Regions from separate parts of the Xanthobacter pseudotagetidis genome, predicted to be linked through region 2. Evidence: riboswitches for the same ligand, from Rfam matches in the RefSeq annotation. Region 2 holds a riboswitch; the other holds the start of a gene.
What was found. Region 2 has a riboswitch for cobalamin ahead of V5F67_RS06755 (TonB-dependent receptor plug domain-containing protein). Riboswitches for the same ligand answer to the same signal wherever they lie in the genome.
Positions count from the first base shown of each region.

Region 1: it holds a riboswitch for cobalamin, as region 2 does, so the genes downstream of both, V5F67_RS16160 (HupE/UreJ family protein) here and V5F67_RS06755 (TonB-dependent receptor plug domain-containing protein) in region 2, are expected to answer to the same signal.

Region 1 is NZ_CM195534.1:3,532,551-3,538,340, forward strand. It holds gene V5F67_RS16135 (RNA polymerase sigma factor) at 1-436, opposite strand, end outside; gene V5F67_RS16140 (YciI family protein) at 471-851, opposite strand; gene V5F67_RS16145 (cobyric acid synthase) at 1,003-2,472, opposite strand; gene cobO (cob(I)yrinic acid a,c-diamide adenosyltransferase) at 2,477-3,097, opposite strand; gene cobU (bifunctional adenosylcobinamide kinase/adenosylcobinamide-phosphate guanylyltransferase) at 3,094-3,645, opposite strand; gene V5F67_RS16160 (HupE/UreJ family protein) at 3,647-4,270, opposite strand; cobalamin riboswitch at 4,318-4,517, opposite strand; gene rfaE1 (D-glycero-beta-D-manno-heptose-7-phosphate kinase) at 4,597-5,790, opposite strand, start outside.
Region 2 is NZ_CM195534.1:1,465,493-1,471,282, forward strand. It holds gene V5F67_RS06745 (FecCD family ABC transporter permease) at 1-953, opposite strand, end outside; gene V5F67_RS06750 (ABC transporter substrate-binding protein) at 950-1,813, opposite strand; gene V5F67_RS06755 (TonB-dependent receptor plug domain-containing protein) at 1,822-3,816, opposite strand; cobalamin riboswitch at 3,920-4,129, opposite strand; gene V5F67_RS06760 (efflux RND transporter periplasmic adaptor subunit) at 4,328-5,449, shown strand; gene V5F67_RS06765 (efflux RND transporter permease subunit) at 5,446-5,790, shown strand, end outside.

The DNA of each region.
Region 1 (5,790 bases), 2.1 Mb from region 2:
CGCGGGCGATCTGCTTCACCGACAGGCCCGACACCACCCGCAGCGCCAGCGCGATCTGCTGGGTGTGGGGCAGCTCGGGATGGCAGCAGATGAACAGCAGGCGCAGCACGTCGTCGCGGTAGTGGGCGCCGTCGAGCCGCTCGGCCATGGGCGCCTCGATGTCGTCGAGGTCGGAGATCGCCTCGTCCGGCGGCAGCGGCGCGTCGCGGGAGGCGCGGCGCTTGCCGTCGAGCGCGGCGTTGCGGCCGACGAGGATGAGCCAGGCCACGGGATCGCGCGGCGGCCCCTTCTGCGGCCACGCCTTCAGCGCCCGCAGGCAGGCCTCCTGATAGGCCTCCTCCGCCGTGTCGAGGTCGCGGAAATAGCGCAGCAGCGCCCCCATCGCCTGCGGCCGGGCGGCGGTGAGCGCGGCGTGGATGAAGGTGGTGTCGGTCATGGCCGTGTCGGTCATCGGCTGCGGCCGGCGCGGGTCAGGCCTCGGCGCCCTGCCGCATGTCGGGCAGGAACAGCCCCACGGGACGCACCTCCAGCGCGCCACCGGGATTGGCCTCGCCGAGCGCCCGCGCGATCTCCAGCGCCCCGTCGAGGTCCGCCGCATCCACGAGGTAGAAGCCCAGCAGCTGCTCCTTGGTCTCGGCGAACGGCCCGTCGATCACCAGCGGCGGCTCCTGGCTCTTGCGCAGGGTGGTGGCGGCCGAGGTGGGCAGGAGGCGGAGCGAGGCCCCCATCTTGCCTTCCCGGGTCAGCCGCTCCTGCACCACCGCGAGCCGCGCCATGACGGCGGCGTCCTGCTCCTTGGTCCAGGCGCAGACCACGTCTTCCTCGTGGTAGCAGAGAATGGCGTACATCATGGGCTTTCGCTCCTTGGCTCTGTCCCGAGGACGCCGGAGTATGCCCAATGCCGACAGGGTACGGCAAAAGTGCGCGCGCGAGCGGCGCGGGCGGCACCATGGGGAGCGCCCCGGCGGGCTCCGGCCGGACCGGAGCTTCCATCCCGTGCCCTCAGCGCGCGGCGGCGAGCAGAGCGTCGAGGTCGAGGTGCGCGGCGAGATGAGCCGCGAGGCGGTCCAGGGTGGCATCCACCCGGTGCTCGAAGTTCTCGCCCCCCGCCGCCGCGCCGAAACCGGCGAGGAACGCGGCGCGGAAGGCGTCGGCGGCGAACAGGCCATGGAGATAGGTGCCGGCGATGCGCCCGTCCGCCGAGGTCGCCCCTTCCGGCACGCCGTCCCCTGCCCTGCCCGCCAGCACCGCGAACGGCCGCTCGGCATCGGCGCCGGTGGTCACCCCCATGTGCATCTCGTAGCCGCGCACCGGCGCCCCGAGCGCCTGTCCCTCGACCTCAACAAGGCGCTTCTCACCCGCGAGCACCGTGTGCACGTCGAGGAGGCCGAAACCGCGGGCGATGCGCGCCTCGCCCTCCACGCCCTCGGGATCGGCGATGGTGCGCCCCAGCATCTGGTAGCCGCCGCACAGGCCCAGCACCCGCCCGCCGCGGCGGGCGAAGGCGAGGATGTCGTGATGGAGCCCCCCGGCCTTCAGCGCCGCCAGATCGGCCAGGGTCGACTTCGAGCCCAGGAGCAGCACCAGATCGGTGTCCACCGGCAGGCTCTCGTGCGGGCGCAGGCGGCGCACCTCGATATCGGGCTCGGCATCGAGCGGGTCGAGATCGTCGAAATTGGAGACGTGGGGCAGGATCGGCACGCCGACGCGCCGCCGTGCCCCGGCCTTGGCGGGCGGCGGCGCGGAAAGCGCCAGCGCGTCCTCCGCCGGCAGGCGCACCGCGTCCGGAAAGTGCGGCACGAGCCCGAAGGCGCGCCAGCCGGTCAGCTCGGCGATGCGCGCCATGCCGTCGGCGAACAGCGCCGGATCGCCCCGGAAGCGGTTGACGATGAAGCCAGAGATCAGCGCCGCATCGTCCGGATCGATCACCCCCTTGGTGCCGACGAGGCTGGCGATCACCCCGCCCCGGTCGATGTCGCCGATCAGCACCACCGGCACCCCCGCGGCGCGCGCAAATCCCATGTTGGCGATGTCGTTGGCGCGCAGGTTCACCTCCGAGGCGCTGCCTGCGCCCTCCACCAGCACGAGGTCGGCCTCGGCCTTCAGGCGCGCGAAGCTGTCCAGCACCTGCGGGATCAGCTGCGTCTTGAGAGACTGGTAGGCGGCCGCGCGCGCGGTGGCGAACACCCGGCCCTGCACCACCACCTGGGCGCCGGTCTCGCCCTGGGGCTTCAGCAGCACCGGGTTCATGTGCACCGAGAGCGGAACCCGCGCCGCCCGCGCCTGGAGCGCCTGGGCGCGGCCGATCTCGCCGCCGTCCGCGGTCACGGCGGCGTTGTTCGACATGTTCTGCGGCTTGAACGGGCGCACTCTCAAGCCCCGGCTCGCGAAGGCGCGCGCCAGCCCCGCCACCAGCAGCGATTTGCCCACATCCGAGCCTGTGCCCTGGAACATGAGCGCGCGCGCGGCCATGGCGTCAGAACTCGATGCCCGGCTGCGCCTTTACCCCGGCGGCGAAATGGTGCTTCACGAGGCCCATCTCGGTGACGAGGTCGGCGGCCGCGATCATCTCCGGCTTGGCATTGCGTCCGGTGACAACCACATGGAGGCTGGGCCGGCGCGCGGCGAGCGCGGCGAGCACCTCGGCGAGGTCGAGATAGTCGTAGCGCAGGGCGATGTTGAGCTCGTCGAGGATGACGAGGCCGATGCCCGCGTCGGCCATCAGCTGCTCCGCCTTCCCGAACGCACGGGCGGCGGCCGCCTTGTCGCGGGCGAGGTCCTGGGTTTCCCAGGTGAAGCCCTCGCCCATGGTGTGCCAGGCGACGCGGTCGCCGAAGGCGGCGAACGCCTCCTGCTCGCCGGTGGACCAGGCGCCCTTGATGAACTGCACCACCCCCACGCGGCCACCACGCCCGAGCGTGCGCAGGGCGAGGCCGAAGGCAGCGGTGCTCTTGCCCTTGCCAGGACCGGTATGGACCAGCAGCAGCCCCTTCTCGAGCGTCTTGCCGGCCACCTCGGCGTCCTGCACGGCCTTGCGCTTCTCCATCTTGGCGCGATGGCGCTCGGCCTCGGCGGGCGTCGGCGCGGGGTCGGTCATGGGGCGCCTCCTCGATCGGGTACCTGGGGGGTCTTGAGGTCGAGCGGCAGGCCCGCCACCACCAACGTCACCCGTCCGGCGGCGGCGGCGACGCGCTGGTTGAGCCGGCCGGCGGCATCGCGGAAGCGGCGCGCGAGCGCGTTGTCCGGCACGATGCCGAAGCCGACCTCGTTGGAGACGCACACGGTAAGGCCGTCCCGCGCCGAAAGGGCGGCGAGCAAGGCGTCGGATTCGGCATCGAGGTCGCGGTCGGCCAGAAGGTGGTTGGTGAGCCAGAGTGTCAGGCAATCCACCAGCGCCGGCCGCCCCGGCGGCAGCGCCGCGAGCGCGCCGGCGAGATCGAGGGGGGCGTCCACGGTCTCCCACCCGGCGGCACGGCGGTCGCGATGGAGGGCGATGCGCACCGCCATCTCGCCGTCGTGCGCCTGGGCGGTGGCCATGTAGGCCCAGGGGCCGGGCGCGGCCTCCACCAGCGCCTCGGCGAACCGGCTCTTGCCCGAGCGCGCCCCGCCGAGGATGAGGACGAGGCCGCCCTCAGGCGTCGCCACCTCAGCCCGGAATGATCTGCCCGGCGAGCGCGGCGATGCCGATGCCCGCCACGGCGGCGCCGGCAAGGCGCGCGTTCAGGGAGACCGGCGCCTCCTTCACCGAGCGGGTGGCGAGCGCGACGCCCACCGCGATCAGGCTCTGAATGATCACGAGGCCGATCAGGTAGGCCACCAGCGGGGCCTGCTCGGCGCCGAAGATCGATTCGCCGTAGGCATAGCCGTGGAACAGGCCGGCGACCGCGAACAGCGCCGCCCATACGGCCGGAGAAACCTTGGCGGCGCGCGCCAGAAGCACGCCCAGCAGCACCACCGAGGCCGCCACCACCAGTTCGGAGGCCGGCAGCGACACGCCCGCCACATGGATGGCGACGCCGATGGCCGAGGCGGCGACGAACGCCACCGGCAGCGCGAGGTTCAGCCCGAACGCGCCGACCACGACGCCGATGCCGACGATGAAGGCGAGATGATCGACGCCGATCACCGGATGGCCGAGGCCCGACAGCAGGCCTTGCGCGAAGCTGGAGGGCAGCCCGCCGTCCATCATGTGATGGGCCTGGGCCGGCGCTGCCGCGAGCATCGCGAGCACGGCGGAAAGGGATGCGGAAACGGCGCGGAACTTCGACATGTGACCCCCTAGCCCTCCCACCGAGGGCGCCCTGGATGTGCCCGCGAGCGGGCGATGCGGCGGCGGCAGGTCTCCTGGCTCGCGGATCGCCGCCCGCCCCGCGCCTTCCCGAATTGCTCCAGTGGCCCTTGCGGGGGGACTCTCCGCTTACAGTTGCGGGGGCAGCTGCGGCATTGGGCGACGAGCGCCCGCACCGCATTCCCTCTTTCGGCCCGCGAGAGCGGGCACCGACACCGGGAGCGACTATAGGGACCAAATCCTCCGCCCGGCAACTCGGCGCGCGGGAATTTTGTGCAGCGCGATGCAGATCGTGGATGCGCGGCGGCCTAACCCTTGGCCTTGGCCACCAGCGCCGAGGTGGAGCGCCCTTCCACCAGCGGAACCAGGGCCACCCGGCCGCCATGGGCCTTCACCACGTCGGCGCCCACCACCTGGTCCTCGCGATAGTCGGCGCCCTTCACCAGCACGTCCGGCCTCAGCTGCGCGATCAGCTCCAGCGGCGTGTCCTGGTCGAACAGCACCACGAGATCGACGCAGCGCAGCGCGCCCATGACGCGGGCGCGCGCCGCCTCGTCCTGCACCGGGCGGCCCTCGCCCTTCAGGCGCTTCACCGAGGCGTCGGTGTTGAGCGCCACCACGAGGCGGTCGCCCTCCCGGGCCGCCGCCTCCAGCAGCGACACATGGCCGGGATGCATGAGGTCGAAGCAGCCATTGGTGAACACCACCCGCGCGCCCGCCGCGCGCCATTCGGCGATGAGGCGGGCGGCATCGTCCGCTCCGAGCAGCGCGCCGGGGGCGATGCCGGGCGTGCCCGCCTCCTCCAGCGCCGCAAGGAGCTCGGCGCGGGTGACGACGGCGGTGCCGAGCTTGCCCACCGCCACCGCGGCGGCGGCATTGGCGAGGTGGACGCAGGCTTCCAGCGGCTGGCCGGCGGAAAGCGCCACCGCGAGCGCCGCCAGCGCCGTGTCGCCGGCGCCGGAGACGTCGAACACCTCGCGCGCCTTGGCCGGCACATGGAGCACCCGCCCGCCGCGGCGCCAGAGCGTCATGCCCTTCTCGGCGCGCGTCACCAGCACGTCGCCGCCGAACTGGGCCGAGGCGGCCTCGGCCGCGCGGGCGGCCTCCGCGTCGGTGGCGTCGGGCAGGCCGGTGGCGGCGGCAAGCTCACTGCGGTTGGGGGTGACGAGGCTGGCGCCGCGATAGGCCTCGAAGGTGCGCCGCTTGGGATCGACCACCACCGGCACGCCCGCCGCCCGGGCGGCGGCGATGGCGGCGGCGATCACCGCGTCGGAAAGCACGCCCTTGGCATAGTCGGAGAGCACGACGACGCGGGCGCCGCGCACCGCCTCCGCCACCGCCCCGAGGAGCGCCTCCAGCATCCGCGGCTCGGGCGGGGCGACGGTCTCGGCGTCGATGCGCACGATCTGCTGGCGCCCGCTCATGACGCGGGTCTTGGTGATGGTGGGCCGGCCGGGGTCGCGCACCATGAGGTCGAGCATCACGCCCGGATGGGCGCCGAG
Region 2 (5,790 bases):
CCAATGATGGCGGTGACGACGCCGAGCTTCAGCTCAGGCCGCGTGGGGATCAGCCGAACGGCGATGTCGGCGCCGAGCGTGAGCGCCGCCCCGGCGAGGCCGCTGACCAGCAGCAGCCGCCCCGGCCGGTGACCCACCAGCGGGCGCATAAGATGCGGCACCACGAGGCCGACGAAGCCGATGGCTCCGGCCACGGCGACGCTCGCCCCCACCGCCGCCGCCGTGCCGCCCACCACCAGCAGGCGCACGCGGCGGATGGAGAAGCCGAGGCTCTGGGCGGCGTCCTCGCCGAGCGTCAGCGCGTCCATGGCGCGCGCCGAGGCGAGCACCAGGGCCCAGCCCAGCGCCATGAAGGGCAGCGCCAGCGCCACGTGGACCAGCGAGCGGTCGGCGAGCGAGCCCATGAGCCAGAACACCACCTCCAGCGCCGCATAGGGGCTGGGCGCGAGGTTGAGCGCGAGCGCGGTGAGCGCGCCGGCCAGCGCGTTGATGGCGACGCCGGCGAGGATCAGCGTCGCGGTGTCGGCGCCCGAGCGGGCGACCATCAGCAGGAACGCCGTGGCGATGCCGGCGCCGATCAGCCCGCCGAGGGGCAGCGCCAGCGCGAAGGTCGCGGAGAAGCCGAAATAGAACGCCACCACAGCCCCGAGCGCCGCCGCGCCCGAGACGCCGACGATGCCGGGATCGGCGATGGGGTTGCGCATCAGCCCCTGGAGCGCCGCGCCGGTGAGACCGAGACTGAAGCCGACCGCCGCGCCCAGCACGGCGCGGGGAATGCGCAGCTCGGCGAGCACCAGCGCCGGCAGGCTCTCGCGCCCGGCGATGAGGTCGAGGACGGCGATGCCGAAATAGAGGGGCGCGTAGCCGATGAGCGTCGACACCACCGCCAGCGCCGCCACCAGCAGCGCCAGGGCCGCGACGAGGAGGCGGTAGTGATCCCGCGATCCGATCATTGCCGGTGTCCTTCGGGCGGGCGCGCCGCGCCCGGCGCGATCGCGGCGCGGGCGGCGGCGAGGCGCTGCGCCGCCTCGGCGAGGCTTGGCCCGGCGCAGGCCCAAAGGCGGATCGGCAGCGGCACCGCGCGGCCCCCTTTGGCGTACGGCGCCAGTGCCGGATGGTGCAGCAGCTCGTCGGCGAGCGAGGGCGGCGCGTCCGGCGAAGAATTCACCACCAGGAGGTCGGGCCGGGCGGTGACGATCTCCTCCAGGGCGAGCTGGCCCATGCGGTCGGTGGAGAGGCGGGCAGCGAGATTGTCGAGGCCGGCGCGGGCGAGCACTTCGTCCGGCACCGAGCCGCGGCCGGCGGTGAAGCCGTTCGGCCGCACCACCACGGCGGTGGGGTGATCCGCCGGGGCGGGGGGCAAGGCCGCCATGGCGGCCTTGATCTCGCCGACCATGGCCGCGCCGCGATCTTCCTCGCCGAGCCGCGCCGCCACCTCTCCGATCTGGGCGTAGGCCTCCTCCAGGGTTGCGGGAACGCCGAGCTCCATCACCTCGAAGCCGAGCCGCCGCAGCATGGCGGTGGTGGCTCGGGTGGTGAAGGCGCCGGCGATGACGAGGTCCGGCGCCAGCGGCACCACCTCCTCGGCAAGGCCCCTGTTGACCGGCACCCTGGCCGCGAGGTCGGCGACGTTGGAGCCGCGCGGGTCGCGGGCAAGATAGGTCACGGAGGCGACGCGCCCGGGACCCGCGAGGCGCAGCACCAGTTCGTCGGCGCACAGGTTGAGCGAGACGATGCGGGCGGGCTTGCCCTCCGCCGCCGTCGCGGGGGCGGCGGCGAGGAAGACGAGGACCAGGAGCGCCGCCCGCATCATGGGCCGCCTCAATAGGTCAGCTTCAGGCCGGCGAAGGCGCCGAAGCCCGGGGCGAGGAAGCCGTTGGGGTTCTCGTAGGTCTCGTCGAACAGATTGTCGATGCGGCCGAACAGGGTCGCGTGCTCGTTGAAGGCGTAGTTCGCCGCGATGTTCACGATCGTGTAGCCAGGCTGGTCCACATAGTTCGAGGTCAGGCGCTCGATGTCCCACCAGGACGAGACATAGATGAGGGTGGCGGTGAGGTCGAGCTTGTCGGTCGCTTGCCAGTTGACGCTCACGCTCACCTTGTCGTTGGGCCGCCGCAGGGGAATGCACGAGGTGGCGGTGAGCGGCGCGCAGGCGGCGCCGAACGGCTGGCCGGGCGGGAAATAGCCCACCACGTCGGTATAGGTGTAGTCGGCGCGGACCTTCAGCGTGTCCGTGACCTTCACCGCCACGAACACTTCCGCGCCCTGCGTGGTGGCGTTGGAGATGTTGACGTTCTGGTAGGTCACGGGGTCGTAACTGATGAGATTGGTGATGTCGTTGTGGAAGTAGGTGGCGCCGAAGGCGAGGCGGCCCTTGAAGAATTCCTGCTCGAAGCCGGCGTCGTAGCCGGTGCTCTCCTCGGGCTTGAGGTCCGCGTTGCCGTAATAGGGCGCGTAGAGCTGGTAGAGGGTGGGGGCCTTGAAGCCGGTGCCGTAGCTCGCCTTCAGCTTGGTGCCGGTCTCCGGGATGAGAAACGCCGGCGCGATGCGCAAGGTGGTGTGGTCGCCGAACGTGTCGTCGCTGTCGTAGCGCACATTGGCGGCGAGGAAGAGCCGCTCGAAGAACTGGCCCTGATATTCCGCATAGACGCCGGTGTTGCCGGTGGCGGCGTCCATCTGCGTGTAGGCGGTCTCGGACGTCATGCTCTCGTTGCGCCGCTCGACGCCGGCCAGCACGTTCTGCCCCGGCGCGAAGCTGTAGAGCGAGCGCAGGTAATAGATCTGCCGGTCGCCATTATAATCGCCGTTCACCGAGGCGTTGGGGCCGTCGGTGGGCCGGCTCGAGGTCATGGCGCTGACGCCGAACGTGGTCTCGAGCGCGCCGTCGAGCGCCTTCCACACGCCCTCGCCCTTGGTGAAGAACATGGATGCGTAGCTGGTGGAGCGCTCCGGCGCCGGGATGCCGGCATAGGTGGGCGGCGGGTAGATGTCCGGGGTGAAGGAGAGCTGGCTGTCGATGTAGCGGGCGACGAAATTGACCGCGAACGTATCGCTCACCTCGTAGTCGAGGCGGGTCGAATAGGTCCAGTTGTCGTAGGCGCTGGGATTGCGCGGATAGCCGAGCGGCACGATGTCGGCCGGCGTCACCGGCGTGTCGGTGGACGAGAAGTGGGTGACGTTGAAGGAGTAGGACAGCTTCTCCGTCGATCCGCTGAGTGCCACTGCCTGGTTGAAGGTGCCGAACGAGCCCAGCTCGGCGAAGCCGAAGGCCTTGGCCGGCCCTTCCCCCTTCTTGGTGGTGACGGAGATGACGCCGCCGATGGCGTCCGAGCCGTAGAGGCCGCTCTGCGGGCCGCGCAGCACTTCCACGCGGGCGAGGTCGGTGGCGAGCATCTGCCCGAAGTCGAAGGCGCCGTTGGGGGTGGAGGGGTCGCCGGCGTCGATGCCGTCGATCAGCACCTTCACATGGTTGGAATTGGTGCCGCGGATGAACACCGAGGTCTGCCCGCCCGGGCCGCCGGTCTGCACCACGTTGAGGCCGGGCAGGCTCTCCAGCACCTCGGGCAGGGTGCGCAGCTGCTTGCGCTCGATCTCCTGCGCCGTCACCACGCTGACCGAGGAGGCAACCTCCTCCTGCGGCGTCGCGATGCCGGTCGGGCTCGTCACCATGAGGTCGGGCAAATCGATGACGGGCGCGGCGGCATCCGCCGGCGACTGGGCCAGCGCGGGCGCCGGCACGGCGAGCAAGGCGGCGGGAACGAGGAAGCGGGCGGCGCGCGCGGCGCCGCGAGGGGGCTTGGTATGGCGGGAGGGCATGACGGCCTCGACACGAGTGGTCCGTCACCGCGAACGAGGCCTCCGCCGGCACCACGGCCGAACGGATTCGCCACCATCAGGACACCCCGCCCGACGTGCTCGCGCGTGACCACGGCTGACGGCAGGTCTCCTGGCTCGCGGGTCGCCGCCCTGTCGTCGCCTTCCCAGGCTCAAGGCCCAGTGGCGCGTGACGCAGGACTCGCCGCTTACAGTTGCGGGGGCAGCCGCGGCATCTCCATCTCCCCGTTTCCGGGCGGGCGGATCACCGCGTTCCCTTTTGATCCCCGAAGGGAACCGTCACCATATAGCTAGACCGGGGGATTTACCTCCGTCAACACATACGGTCGGGCGACGGGCGAAATCATTCGTGAATGATATTCATGCAACGCTTTAGCCGTTTTCACGGCTTGACGCGCACAATCTGCCTGTCCATTGCACCTCAACTTAACTGGCGACCCATCGCAGGCTCGGCTATAGCGGAAGCGGCCCGACCTGCGGAAAGGACATTCCCTTGCCCGACGCGATGTTTCGCATCCAGAACGCCATCGCGTGGTCGGCCCGCCGCACGGCAGGCCCGTCCCTCCTGGTCGCCGTGCTCCTCGTCGCCGGCTGCGGCGAGGCGCCCAAGGCGGAGAAGGCCGAGCCGCGCCCGGTGCGCACGGCGCTGGCCTCGACCCGCACGGCGAGCGATGCGGTGACGCTGACCGGCCAGGTGGAGGCGCAGAACGAGGCCTCCTATGGCTTCCGTATCGGCGGGCGCGTCATCGAGCGGCTCGTGAACGTAGGCGACCGGGTGAAGCCCGGCCAGGTGCTCGCCCGCCTCGATCCGCAGGACGAGCAGAACGCGCTGCGCTCGGCGCAGGCGGCGCTGTCGGCGGCGCAGGCCAATCTCTCGCAGACCCGCAACCAGTATGAGCGCCAGCGCCAGCTGCTGGCCCGCGGCTTCACCCCGCGCGCCCAGTACGAGCAGGCCGAGCAGGCCTATCTCAACGCCCGCTCCCAGGTGGAGGACGCGGAGGCACGCCTGCAGATGGCGCACGACCGCCTCGGCTTCACCGAGCTGAAGGCGGATTCGGCCGGCGTCGTGACCCAGCGCCGGGCCGAGCCGGGCGAGGTGGTCCAGGCCGGCCAGCCGGTGGTGGAAGTGGCGCGCCAGGACGGGCGCGACGCGGTGTTCGACGTGCCGGCGGCACTGCTCTCTTCCATGCCCGCCGACCCGCTGGTGGAGGTGACGCTGGCGGGCGACGCCAATGCCCGTGCCACCGGAAGGGTGCGCGAGGTGGCGCCGCAGGCCGATCCCGTCACACGCACCTTCCGCGTTCGCGTCGGCCTGATCGATCCGCCCGAGGCGCTGCGCCTCGGCACCACGGTGATCGGCCGCGTGACGGTGGACGGCGGGCCGGTGATCGAGATCCCGGCGAGCGCGCTGACGCGCCTCAATGACAAGCCTGCGGTGTGGGTGGTGGATCCCGCCGCCAAGACGGTCGCTCTGCGCAATGTGGAGGTGCTGCGCTTCACGCCTGCCTCGGTGACCGTGGCCGAGGGGTTGAAGCCCTCCGAGATCGTGGTGACGGCGGGCGTCCAAGCGCTGCATCCGGGGCAGCAGGTGCGCCTGCTGGGGACGCAGCCGTGAGCGCCCCTTCGGGATTCAATCTCTCCGCCTGGGCGCTGCGGCACCGCTCCATCATCATCTATCTCATGGCCATATCGGTGGTGGCCGGGGTGATGGCGTTCCGCAATCTCGGCCGCGCCGAGGACCCGACCTTCGTCATCAAGACCATGGTGGTGCAGGCCAACTGGCCGGGCGCGACCCTGGAGGAGACCTTCAAGCAGGTCACCGAGCGCCTGGAGCGCAAGCTCCAGGAAGCGCCGAAGCTCGACTATCTGGAGAGCTACACCAAGCCGGGCCAGACCACGATCTTCGTGCATTTACAGGGCTCGGCCACCGCCGCCGAGGTGCCGGACATCTGGTAC